DNA from 4 places in the Peribacillus sp. NPDC101480 genome. Region 1 is predicted to be linked to each of the others. Evidence: riboswitches for the same ligand, from Rfam matches in the RefSeq annotation. Region 1 holds a riboswitch; each other region holds the start of a gene.
What was found. Region 1 has a riboswitch for S-adenosylmethionine ahead of mtnK (S-methyl-5-thioribose kinase). Riboswitches for the same ligand answer to the same signal wherever they lie in the genome.

Region 1 (3,124 bases):
GCGAACTTTTAATGTCAAAATGCTGTCATACACATCATCAACAGAATGAAGTTCAATGAATTCTGTTATGGAAGGAAGGGCTTGTTGATTTAATAATGTAATATGGGTATCAGCCCATTGTACCGAATAAGGTAATGGTGCATGTGTTGTCATGTGCAGGTCTCCTTTTAAATGGTTGAATAAGATGGCAGTGTACGTTGCTTCAAGGCTTCAATGACAGCTGGAACATCCAATTCTTCCCGTTTTTTAATTAAAAAAGCACCAATTTCCAATGTAGCCGTTTTGGCAGCGATCCTTGTTTCTTTATCTTCAATGACATTTAAATCGGCAACATGGGAAAGTCCGATGGTTCGCCGAATCAGTTCACAGCCGGCAAAGCCGAATGCATCTTTTTTGAATTTTGTCAGTAAATAAGGCAGATAACCTTTCACGTGACGAAATGGGCTTTTATTTTGGACTTCCCATAATTCGGAATAAGTTTCTTCAAAGGCATTCCAAAATTCATTAAGGTGTGTGAAAATCTCTTCCTTTCCAACGCTATTACGTGTGACTGCCTGAAAGAGAAGGTTGGCGGTGTATTGACCAAGGTCAAAACCAACTGGACCATAAAAAGCGAATTCTGGATCAATAACCTTTGTTTCAGTTTCACTTGCAAATATACTTCCAGTATGTAAATCTCCATGAAGCAAGGCTTCCTGCTCGGTTTCAAAGCTTTGTTTCAGCTTAGCGACCTCGAGGATCACTGCTTTATCATTCCATATATTTTTGGCGGCATCAGTCAATTCCACCTCGAAATCTCCCGGGAGTTCCTCAAAAAATGGATCTGTGAAAATGAAGACCTCAGTGATTTTGCAGAGTTCGGGATTCGTGAAATGTCGGGCAACTTCCTTTTTGGCAGAGGGTTCTAAATGATAATCGGATGTATAAAATGCCGTTTTCGCAACATATTCACCAATATGCTGTGAAAGCAATGGATATGAATCGCCTTCGATCAATCCTGTTCTAACGATTTTCAAGTGCGATAAATCCTCCATGACCGTGATGGCAAGCTTTTCATCAGAATAATAGACTTGCGGTACGAATTCTGGGCAATAACTTCTGAAATGAATCAGCGCATTCGCTTCAATTGCAGCTCTTTTCAATGTCAGCGGCCAACCTTCGCCAAGTACCTTGGCATAAGGAACCGCTTGTTTAATGATAATTCCTTTATTTGTGACTGTGTCTGTAATATGAAAAACATAATTTAAGTTTCCATCGCCGATTTCTTTACATGTTAAACTTGCATCCGCATTGACCAACCCAAGTTTTTTTGCAAGGGTTATAGCTGTTTCGTTTGTCAATCTCTTAAAATTTGAATGGTTTTGAGTCATTCTTTTCCCCTCCGGATTCAAAATAAGAATAAAAAAGCCTCTTTCATATAGAAAGAGGCAGAAGTTTTGGCTTCGGACCTCTTATCTTCCAGAATATGAATTCTGGTGGAATTAGCACCGTGCTCTGTGGATTTTATAATCCGGCGGTGAATCCGCCCCATTTCACAATGGTATTACAGTCGGTTGCTGGGCTTCATAGGGCCTTTATCCCTCAGCCTGCTCTTGATAAGAGTAAATGTTTTCTGAAATTTTAATCTTCGGGAAAATAATATCAACTTTTTAAATAGTTTGTCAATGGGTAATTTAATAAAAATCAGGACGGCGATCTTCGAATACAGGTATTTTGTTACGTGCTTCCGTAACTTTATTGAAGTCCAAGGTGCCTGTCAGGAGTTCGTTTCCTTCTCCGGCTTCACTTATGATATTTCCCCAAGGATCAATAATCAACGAATGACCGGCAAATATATTATTGACGTCAGAGCCTGAGCGATTAACGGCTACTACATAGGCTTGGTTCTCGATGGCACGGCTAATCAATAAGGCTCTCCAGTGATCGAGTCTCGGCTTTGGCCATTCAGCCGTAACGAATAGAACTTCGGCGCCTTTAGCGGTATGGGCTCGCTGCCATTCAGGGAAACGGATGTCATAACAAATGAAACCAGCACATATTTTTTCATCAAGAGTAAATAAACCATCCTTTTCTCCTGGCTTCAGGAAATGATGTTCATCCATTAACTGAAATAAGTGAAGCTTATCATATTCTTTTATGAGATTTCCCTGTTTATCGATGATGATCATGGTGTTATAGATTCCCTTGCCCGTTTTTTTCGCAATGGAACCGCCTACGATGTGAATCTCGTGTTTCCTTGCCTGTGTTTTAAGAAATTCAATCGTTTTTTCCGCCTCTTGATCAGCAATCTCATTTAACCTGCTTAAGTCGTATCCGGTTGTCCAAAGCTCTGGTAAAATGACGATATCGGGTTCTGACCGTGCTGCTTTTTCAAACCATTGTTCCGCAACCTGAAAATTGATATCCGGTTGCCCGAATGCTATATCCATTTGAATACAAGCTATTTTCCACTTCATCGTTTAAAACCCCCCACATGTAAAAAATGCTTTACAAGACTATGATAAACATATATTATTTGTGTCTAGAATTTCAAGAAATTTCAGAGAAGGTGTATAAATGGTGCAATTCGAAAAATCCAGACAGCTTCAGGACCTACCCAAGCAATTTTTTGCCTCACTAGTAGCAAAAGTCAATGCCATTACGGAGCAAGGACATGATGTCATTAATTTAGGCCAGGGAAACCCTGATCAGCCGACACCAGACCATATCGTGAAAAGCTTGCAGTCTGCTGCTGAAAAAACGGTTAATCATAAATATTCGCCATTCCGGGGGCATCAATATTTAAAAGATGCTGCTGCCGTCTTTTATGAACGTGAATTCGGTGTCAAGCTGGATCCGAAAAGTGAAGTGGCGATTCTCTTCGGGGGAAAGGCAGGCCTTGTCGAACTGCCGCAGTGTTTATTGAATCCGGGTGATACGATCCTTGTTCCGGATCCCGGCTATCCGGATTATCTTTCCGGTGTTGTTTTAGCCCAGGCAAAGACCGAATTCATGCCCTTGACAGAAGAAAATGATTTTCTTCCAAAATACAGTGACATACATAAACAAGTACTTGATAAAGCCAAAATGATGTTCTTGAACTATCCGAACAATCCCACAGGTGCTTCTGCAACTGAAAGTTTCT
Region 2 (3,124 bases), on a different contig from region 1:
ATAACGCATGGCAGCAGGGAAAACTGCAAGGGAGACGCGATCCTTAGGATAATATTTTTCAAGCAGCACTTTATAGCTTTCCATTCTTACATCTGCCGGAATGTCATCTGATTTAGTGGCACCTACGAGAGGATTTAAGAATAAGCCGTCGACAATCTCCAATGCTGTCTTTTGAATGTATTCATGTGCACGGTGAACAGGGTTCCTGGTTTGGAAGCCGACAACCGTTTCCCAGCCCTTTTCAGCAAAAGCTTTCCTTGTCTCGACCGGGTCCAAATAATTAGCTTGAAACTGCGGACGCTCTATTCTCTTGATCAACTTTATTTCCCCGCCGGCATATACATCACCGCGGTTATATAAATTTTTCACTCCTGGATGCTTCTCATCATCCGTTTGATAAACTAATGTCGCTTCCAATTGCTTATCTGGTGTGTATATATCGGAAACGGAGAGAACCCCGTATGTTTCACCTTCATGAGTCAACGTTACTTCTTCACCTATAGTAAGGGTTTCGGCAGTTTCTTCGGTCAAAGGCAGCGTAATCGGGATGCTCCATACATGACCGCTGCTAAGCCTCATATCCTTGACCACTGTCTCATAGTCACTTTTTGTAAAGAATCCTTTAATTGGACTGTAGGCACCAGTGCCTATCAATTCAAGATCACTTAAAGCAATTTCATCGATTTCGATCGACTTTGTTATTTTACTAATATCATAATTTGGTTCCCAAAGATCGATTAGTGTTCCTCCGTGCGGTAAACTGATTGTCATGCTAATTTCCCCCTATGGTTTCTATTTATTTAAGATAAATGCAATCCGCATTCCGTTTTTTGAGCTCCTTGCCAACGGCCAGAGCGTAAATCATCTGCATTGAAGGCTGGTGCTGTACATGTTTTACATCCAATGCTCGGATATCCATTATCATGCAGGATATTATATGGAAGTCCGTTTTTATGGGCATAGCGCCAAACATCTTTCCATGTCCAATGTATGAGTGGACATATTTTAACTGACTTGAACTTATTATCCTTATTGATATACTCGGTCGAAGCCCTTGTCTCGGATTGCTCCCTCCGCAGTCCCGAAAGCCATGCTGTTGCCGTTGAAAGCACATCGGTAAGCGGAATGATTTTACGGATGTTACAGCACTTATTTGAATCTCTAACCCATAATTCATCCCCATATTCCGCTGCTTGTTCCTCAAGCGTCAAGGCAGGTTTCTTCATTTCTATCGAAAGCTTTGGATATCGCTTTTTCACTTGCTCGATCAATTGATAAGTTTCCTCAAAATGAACATCTGTATCAAGGAAAACTATTTTGGCAGAAGGATTGACCTTCGCCAATAAATCCGTAAGCACGATGCCTTCAATGCCAAAACTGCAAGCATAAATCAGTTCGTTTCCATAATGGTCATTCGCCCATTGCAGAACTTCCAAAGCACCTTTTGTCTCACTGTCTTCGGGAAATACAGGGAAATCCCCAGTGTTGAAATTTTCATAGTTTATTAATGCAGCCAACTTTGTAGCCCCCTCTAAAACTTGCTGTATCAGGTTAGAGTAACTGTTGATCAATACCCGTTGTAATCTTCTCCAGTTTATTTGACTCTAGGAAAAAAGAGACGAATCTAACCAATACTCTCTTTATATCAGTTAAACCCGCCTCTAGTTTTTCTAGTCAGCAGATACCTTATTTAATTCTTAATTTTTCATTTCTTTCCATTTGAATGATTTTACCATCCTGGACAATAAGTGTAATGGACCCATATTTCATAGAATTAAGCATTTCTTGAAGTCGTTCAAATATTTCTTCAAGCTGATTCTCTTTATCCAAGCCTGTTCCTCCTTTAAGAAAATCCGCGAATTTCTTATTTTCACCGCTGATCAAATGAATTTCTTAGATTTATATAATTCCAAACAACCTTACATTGTTATGGTTTGCCTACAACTTTCCAAAAAGCAAAAATCTTTCCATGATGGAAAGATCCCAAGGTAAATATCTTTACCTTATCTTCCAAAATGATCAACATTTTGTTGGAGGTAGCACCTTGCATCGACCATGCAGGTTGCTGGACTTCAAAGGGCCAATTCCCTCCGTCGCTCTGGATAAGTTTTATTATTTTAAATATTAACATATATTTAATCCTTGTCAATGGAGTTTTCTTATAAAATAACTTGGTTTAATATTATGGATGAACTGTTATTTTTATACACACTATTCCGATTATGATTTTATGTTCATGTAAATATGAAAATAGACTCGTCTTTTTAGATAAAGCCTCCAAAAAAATGAGTCTATTTTCATTAACAAGCCTATAATTGGCGCCTGTCATCTATCCGAAAAAATAATTTCTCGAATTCCAGTCCTTTTAAACGAAGGGATTACTCGAATTCATTAATTTCTTAACTGTATCGCTTCTACAAATTCTTGAACTTGACTCTGGACCCGATCAATTAAATGCAAATCATTTATCGGTTTTTCTGAATTCTGTTTATCTATTTCCTTATCAACAAAATAAATGCCCTGCAGCGGCTCGCCTTTTAATATTGAAATTAATGGTTTAAGTGCATAGTCAATCGCCAATAGATGCCTGTTACTTCCGCCAATCATGATTGGCAGTACTGGCTTACCCTTAAAAGCACCTTCTGGCAGCAAATCAATCAAGGCCTTCAATACACCTGTATAAGAAGCCTTATAAACCGGTGAACCAATAATGACACCTCTAGCTGCTTGAATTTTCTCTGAAAGCTTTAAGATATCTTCGCTATTATATTTGCCTTTGAATAAATCATCTGCTGAGAAATCCGTGATTGAGAAATAAGCTGTAGTAAATCCTTCGTTTTCGACTAATGATTGAATATGTTTTAGTGAAATGTCCGTTCTGGACGGAATAGCCGGACTTCCTGATAAAATTACGATATCGCTCATTTAATATACCCCTCCAATATTACATGATTGCCAGATAAAATCTTCGTAAAGCATTTCGTACAGTATGCATTTATCGTAATAGTCTGAAAAATATAAGTCAAATCTTACACTCTGGACATCTACTCTGAAGGAAAATAAAACGGTCATATTTGCGGCTTGATGCTAAAGCCCTTCAATATGACCGTTTCATTATGTATGT
Region 3 (3,124 bases), on a different contig from region 1:
CAAAGAATATTCTAACAATTCATTGACTGATTTAAACTAAAATGCTATATTTTGAATTAAGTAACGGCAGAATTTAATAGTTCTTATCAAGAGTGGCGGAGGGACTGGCCCGACGAAGCCCGGCAACCGGTATAAATTTTTATATACGGTGCTAATTCCAGCAGAGTGTTGGCTCTGGTAGATGAGGTGTATTCTTGAAACCTCTTCTTATTGAAGTGGTTTTTTTGTTTATAAAAGGCCAGACATCATATAATTCCAACTAAATCCATAGAAAAAGGTGAAATCATATGTCAGGGAAAAAATTGCGTTTCGAAACATTGAGTGTTCATGGCGGTCTGCAAGCTGATGAAACAGGTGCACGTGCAGTTCCTATCTACCAAAGCAATGCATACTTGTTCAAGGACACCGACCATGCAGCGAATTTATTTGGCCTAAAGGAGAATGGCTATATATATTCACGACTCCATAATCCCACGATCAGCGTTTTTGAGGAAAGAATGGCCTTATTGGAAGGCGGAATCGGCGGATTGGCAACAGCAAGCGGAATGGCTGCCATCTCACTTTCAATCCTGAATATTGCCGCTGCAGGGGATGAGATTGTTTCAGCATCTACATTATATGGCGGTACGTATAACCTTTTTGAAAATACTCTTCCTAAATACGGGATTAAAGTGAAGTTCGTTTCTCCAGATGACCCTGAAAATTTCAAAAGGGCGATTACGCCAAGAACTAAAGCCATTTTTGCTGAAACCATCGGAAATCCAAGTTTGAGGGTGCTTGATATTGAAGCGGTAGCGAAAATCGCCCATGATGCCGGAATACCTTTAATCATTGATAATACCTTTGCGACACCGTATCTATGCAGACCAATTGATTTTGGAGCGGATATTGTCATCCATTCCGCTACAAAATGGCTTCTGGGAAATGGAACTACGCTTGGCGGTGTCATCGTGGATGGAGGGAAATTCGATTGGAACTCGCCAAATTACCCTGGCTTCACAGAGCCTGACCCAAGTTACGACAATCTGGTATACGCCGAGGCAGTTGGACCTGCCGCATTCATAACGAAAGCCCGAGTCCAGTTACTCCGTGATTTAGGACCTGCGCTAAGTGCCCAAAGTGCATTCCAGTTTACGCTTGGACTTGAAACGCTGCATGTAAGGATGAAAGAGCATCTATCAAACACCAAGTCTGTCATTAAATATTTAAAAAACCATCCTGCGGTGACTTGGGTTTCACATCCTGGTGATGAGGATCATCCCGATAAAGCCCTTGCGGAAAAATATTTGCCAAAGGGAGCTGGATCTGTTGTGACTTTTGGGATACAAGGTAATCGAGAAGCTGGGGCAAAACTTATCAATTCGGTGGAATTATGGTCCCATGTAGCGAATGTTGGGGATGCGAAGAGCTTGATCATCCACCCAGCCAGTACGACCCATCAACAATTGAATGAGGCAGGTCTTGCGAAAGCGGGTGTGAGTGCCGACCAAGTCCGTTTATCGATTGGGATTGAAAATGTAGAGGATTTAATAGAAGATTTGGAGCAGGCAATTGAAAAAGCGACGAATATCGTCTCCTTGACATCCAAAACGGTTTAAGTAAAGTTTCTATATGCTTGTACTAGAAATATTATACATTGCGCTCCTTTTTTATCTATGATAAAATTTCTCCATACTAAAGAACTTAATGATGTACAAATATTCTATATATTAGCTCTTATCAAGAGAGGTGGAGGGATGTGCCCGATGAAACCCGGCAACCGACAAGGAGATTTCCTTGGAAAGGTGCCAATTCACACAAAGTTTAATCACTTTGGAAGATGAGAGGAAGGCCTGTTTCTTCACCTGCCTTTCTGCTCATGCAGAAAGGTTTTTTCTGTTTTAATTGGGTAAACTTTTACATGATATGAGAAACAGACTAATAATGTAGAGAAATCAACTAAGTTCATAGGTTTTATTGGATAAAAGAGGTGAGGGTTAATGATTACATTGACGAAAGTCAGTAAGCTGTTCCGAACAGGAAAAGGAAACAGTGAGACAATCAAGGCTGTAAATAATGTGAATGTTGAAATAAATAAAGGCGAGATTTTCGGTATCATCGGTTACAGTGGAGCGGGGAAAAGTACTTTGATCAGAATGCTCAATGGATTGGAAACACCAACAGAGGGATCCGTTGTAGTTGCTGAGAAGGAAATTTCAAAAATTAAAGGGGCTCAGCTCCGCAAGGCCCGTCAAGAAATCAGCATGATTTTCCAACATTTCAATTTATTATGGTCGAGGACCGTTCAGGAGAATATATCTTTCCCATTGGAAATTGCAGGAGTTTCTAAACCTGAACGAACCAAGCGTGTGAACGAATTGATCAAGTTAGTCGGATTGGAAGGCAGGGAAAAGGCCTATCCATCACAATTAAGCGGAGGGCAAAAGCAAAGGGTGGGAATAGCCAGGGCTCTGGCAAATGACCCTAAAGTGCTGCTGTGTGATGAAGCGACTTCTGCCTTGGATCCGCAGACTACCGACTCCATACTCGAATTGCTTGTTGACATCAATCAGCGTTTGGGGTTGACGATCGTCCTGATAACACATGAAATGCATGTGATCCGCAAAATCTGCCATCGCGTCGCCGTGATGGAAAGTGGGCAAGTTGTTGAACAGGGACCTGTCCTGGATGTTTTCAAGAACCCTAAAGAACAAATGACAAAGCGTTTCGTGCAACAGGTAACGGAACCGGAAGAAACGAAAGAAACGATGGACCATTTGCTCGAACGCTATCCTGCAGGCAAAGTGATTCAATTGACCTTTGTAGGCGATCATGCCGAAAGCCCGTTGATCACCAAGCTTGTACGTAACTTCGAGTTGGATGTCAATATCGTTCAAGGTAAGATATCCCAAACAAGAAGCGGTTCATATGGAACATTGTTTATCCATCTTGATGGCACTGAGGATGAAATGCTCCGCGCAATCGAATTCATTAAAGCACAGCAGGTAGGCGTGGAGGTGATTACTCATGCTTGAAGAATTATTGCCGAATGTTGATTGGGAAGACATTATTGAAGCTACGAGGGAAACGCTTTACATGACAAGCGTCTCTGTAGTGGCAACCTTTTTTATAGGCATAATATTAG
Region 4 (3,124 bases), 1.3 Mb from region 1:
GGAACAATGGCCGCATTCGTTCCGATCGCACTGCCTACAATCATTCTGGTAAACGGAATAAGTGCTACTAGCAAGATGATGAAAGGAACCGACCGCAATATATTGATGATCGGGTTCAATACATTAAAGACCCATTTATTCTCCAGGATATGGCCCTTTCTTGTAATGACAAGCAGGATACCAAGCGGAAGACCAATCAATCCGGAAAATACCAATGAGATGGCTACCATATAAAGTGTGTCACCGAAAGCTGTCGACAGCTGATCTGCCGTTATTTCCATTCCCCAAAGCGTATTACCCATTTATCTGCACCTCCTGGACGAGAATCCCCTCATCTTTAATATACTGATAAGCCTTGTCCACCTCATTTTTATTCCCGGTCACTTCGATGATCAAATTCCCGAAAGGCGTTTCCTGAATTTCAGAAATATTGGCTGATAAAACACTTAAATGAACATCATATTTCTTCGAGATGGTTGAAAGCAAAGGAGTACCCGAAGTAGTCCCAATAAAATTAATTTTCCAAATAATCGGGATATGGGACCCTATGCTTTTTAGGAAACTTTGTGGAATTTCGTCATGTATGACCGTTCTCACGAAGTTTTTTGCAATATCCGTTTGCGGCTTCGCAAAAACTTCGAAAACCGAACCTTGTTCAACGACGCATCCGCCCTCCATGACCGCTACCTTATTGCAAATTTCCCGAATGACAGACATCTCATGAGTGATTAGTAGAATGGTAATATTGTATTCTTTATTGATTTTCTTTAAGAGCTGCAGAACAGCACTCGTTGTTTGCGGATCCAATGCCGAGGTAGCTTCATCACACAATAAGATCGATGGATTGGTAGCCAATGCTCTCGCAATGCCGATCCGCTGCTTTTGACCGCCGGATAATTGTTCCGGATAACTCTTTGCTTTGCACGATAAGCCAACGAACTCCAACAGCTCGCCTACCCGCTTTTTGATTTCTTTACCAGGGGTTCCCGATAAAATCAGCGGCATGGCGATATTATCAAAAACGGTCTTTGAGTTTAGCAAATTGAAATGCTGAAAGATCATCCCGATTTTTTTCTTTTCTGCCCGCAATTCCTTCGCGCTCAATTTGGTTAAATCCTTGCCCCCAACAATCACCGAACCATCTGAAGGATGTTCAAGCAAATTGACCAACCTGATCAACGTACTCTTCCCGGCCCCGCTATAACCGACTACACCGAATATATCCCCCTTTTCCACTGTCAAATTAATGCCCTTCAAAGCCTCGACAGTCTGTTTCTTTGTTTGATATACCTTTTTAACATTTTGAAACTCAATCATCCAATCTCCCCCCATGTTGTTTATTTGTACGAATTCATTATCCAGAGAGAAGAGCTTTGCAACGCTTCATAATGATAGGGTTAAATTCGAAACTCACGAGTAAATCTGCGAAACTCATGAGTAATTGCACCAAATTTCCTAATAACCATATACATTTTGAATAAACAAAAGAGGCCTCTTCCGTCATCAGACAGAAGAGGCCTCTTTAGACATAAAAAAGAGTAAACTCTTAAATTAATTATCTAAGAAAAGCTCCTTCTTATCTTTCAAACTTTCGTCCGTTGGAATTAGCACAGTATTTTTACAAAAGTAAAAACCCGCTGCCGAGGTATCATAGGGCCAAGTCCCTCCACATCTCTTGATAAGAATTAACGTTATATTTAATTATGTCCTTCACTATATATTCTAATTTCTCTAAAGTCAACCCTATTTTTCATCGGTTAAAATATTTTCACAGTATAGTGATTGACGCTTTTTAATTATATTAATATAGTTAAATTTTATATTCTATAATGATTTGCCCATTCTCCATACTGGGTATATTTCATTTTCTTCCCTTATCTTCATCATGCCTGAATTCTTATATAAGCGAATCGCCCTTTGATTATCCGGAGAAACCCTTAAATGATATTCGGATACATTAAATCGCCCGAAAAAGTTTTCTGCATAGCGAACCAATTCCTTGCCAAGGCCTTTACTGCGGTATCCGGGAATAAGATAAAATAAATCTACATAGCCGATCTCAGTTCCTTCATACGCCCGAATTCGAAGTTCCATTTGCCCAATCGGTACTTGGTCCTTTTCAATGATCACCTGTCCCCCCGGGAATTTGCGGACCCTTTCTTCCATTCGTTGCAGATATGTATTTTCATCTCCAAAACCTGCCTCAGATCCAAAACTTACAACAAAGGAATCTTTCCTGAATTTAACGATAATATCTTTATCTTTGTCCGTATCAATGGTACGAAAGATCAACTTCATCCTCTCCTGTCATTTTAGTGAAATAGTTTTCAAGCAAAAAAAACACATTTCACTTACGGTCTTCATGATATTTCATTATTTACTTTTTCAAGCGTCTTATTTCATTTTCTCTGAAAGGATTTTTCCTTAATCCCTATAGGAATGGCCATAATATTAAATTAAAAACAAATGCAATATTGTTTGGTGAGTTCTAGTAATGGGGATTGGATTGGCACAAACAAATCTATTTAATTTTCGAGTCTAACTTTGCAGGGTAACCCTAAGTGAATGAATGTTCGAGAGGAATTTGTTTATTAAGCTCTAACTCAACTTTTTCCCAAGCATCCTTTTTCCCTTTCATTTACATTCCAATTATAATAGGTAAGTGGAATACATTTACATGATTATCCATTATAAAAATCATTGGAGGTATTGAAGATGAAAGTTGTTGCAATAGTGGGAAGTATCCGTAAAGAGTCTTACAACCTTAAGCTTGCCAAATATATTCAATCTAGATATCAAGATCGGTTCGATCTTGAAATATTGAACATTCGGGATTTACCTTTTTATGATCAAGATATTGAAAATGACCCTCCATCAGTTGTAAAAGAATTTAAAAGCAAAGTGGCCGAAGCAGATGCAGTTTTGTGGGTAACTCCTGAATACAACGGTACGATTCCAGGTGTATTGGGCAATGCAATCGATTGGTTATCACGTGTCGATAAAGTCTTGATCGGCAAACCATCATGGATCATGGGTGCTTCAATGGGGCAATTAGGAACGGTTAAAGCTCAATTGCATTTGCGTGAAATCTTATTCGCAATAGGCATCGCCTCCCCACTCCTTC

Region 2: linked by a shared signal. The riboswitch ahead of ACQKMF_RS17870 (YezD family protein) and the one ahead of mtnK (S-methyl-5-thioribose kinase) in region 1 are both predicted to bind S-adenosylmethionine.
Region 3: linked by a shared signal. The riboswitch ahead of ACQKMF_RS13410 (methionine ABC transporter ATP-binding protein) and the one ahead of mtnK (S-methyl-5-thioribose kinase) in region 1 are both predicted to bind S-adenosylmethionine.
Region 4: linked by a shared signal. The riboswitch ahead of ACQKMF_RS00935 (methionine ABC transporter ATP-binding protein) and the one ahead of mtnK (S-methyl-5-thioribose kinase) in region 1 are both predicted to bind S-adenosylmethionine.

What each region holds. Positions count from the first base shown of each region.
Region 1 covers NZ_JBNNSB010000001.1:1,453,944-1,457,067, forward strand. Annotated here, with positions in the region: gene mtnA (S-methyl-5-thioribose-1-phosphate isomerase) at 1-153, opposite strand, end outside; gene mtnK (S-methyl-5-thioribose kinase) at 168-1,370, opposite strand; SAM riboswitch class I at 1,449-1,602, opposite strand; gene ACQKMF_RS07255 (carbon-nitrogen family hydrolase) at 1,674-2,456, opposite strand; gene ACQKMF_RS07260 (pyridoxal phosphate-dependent aminotransferase) at 2,557-3,124, shown strand, end outside.
Region 2 covers NZ_JBNNSB010000005.1:152,607-155,730, forward strand. Annotated here, with positions in the region: gene sat (sulfate adenylyltransferase) at 1-771, opposite strand, end outside; gene ACQKMF_RS17865 (phosphoadenylyl-sulfate reductase) at 801-1,505, opposite strand; gene ACQKMF_RS17870 (YezD family protein) at 1,687-1,830, opposite strand; SAM riboswitch class I at 2,001-2,109, opposite strand; gene ssuE (NADPH-dependent FMN reductase) at 2,392-2,925, opposite strand; gene ACQKMF_RS17880 (TetR/AcrR family transcriptional regulator) at 3,115-3,124, opposite strand, start outside.
Region 3 covers NZ_JBNNSB010000003.1:443,936-447,059, forward strand. Annotated here, with positions in the region: SAM riboswitch class I at 81-188, shown strand; gene ACQKMF_RS13405 (O-acetylhomoserine aminocarboxypropyltransferase/cysteine synthase family protein) at 288-1,598, shown strand; SAM riboswitch class I at 1,714-1,826, shown strand; gene ACQKMF_RS13410 (methionine ABC transporter ATP-binding protein) at 1,980-3,014, shown strand; gene ACQKMF_RS13415 (methionine ABC transporter permease) at 3,007-3,124, shown strand, end outside.
Region 4 covers NZ_JBNNSB010000001.1:176,102-179,225, reverse strand. Annotated here, with positions in the region: gene ACQKMF_RS00940 (methionine ABC transporter permease) at 1-281, opposite strand, end outside; gene ACQKMF_RS00935 (methionine ABC transporter ATP-binding protein) at 295-1,317, opposite strand; SAM riboswitch class I at 1,574-1,685, opposite strand; gene ACQKMF_RS00930 (GNAT family N-acetyltransferase) at 1,825-2,292, opposite strand; gene ACQKMF_RS00925 (NADPH-dependent FMN reductase) at 2,716-3,124, shown strand, end outside.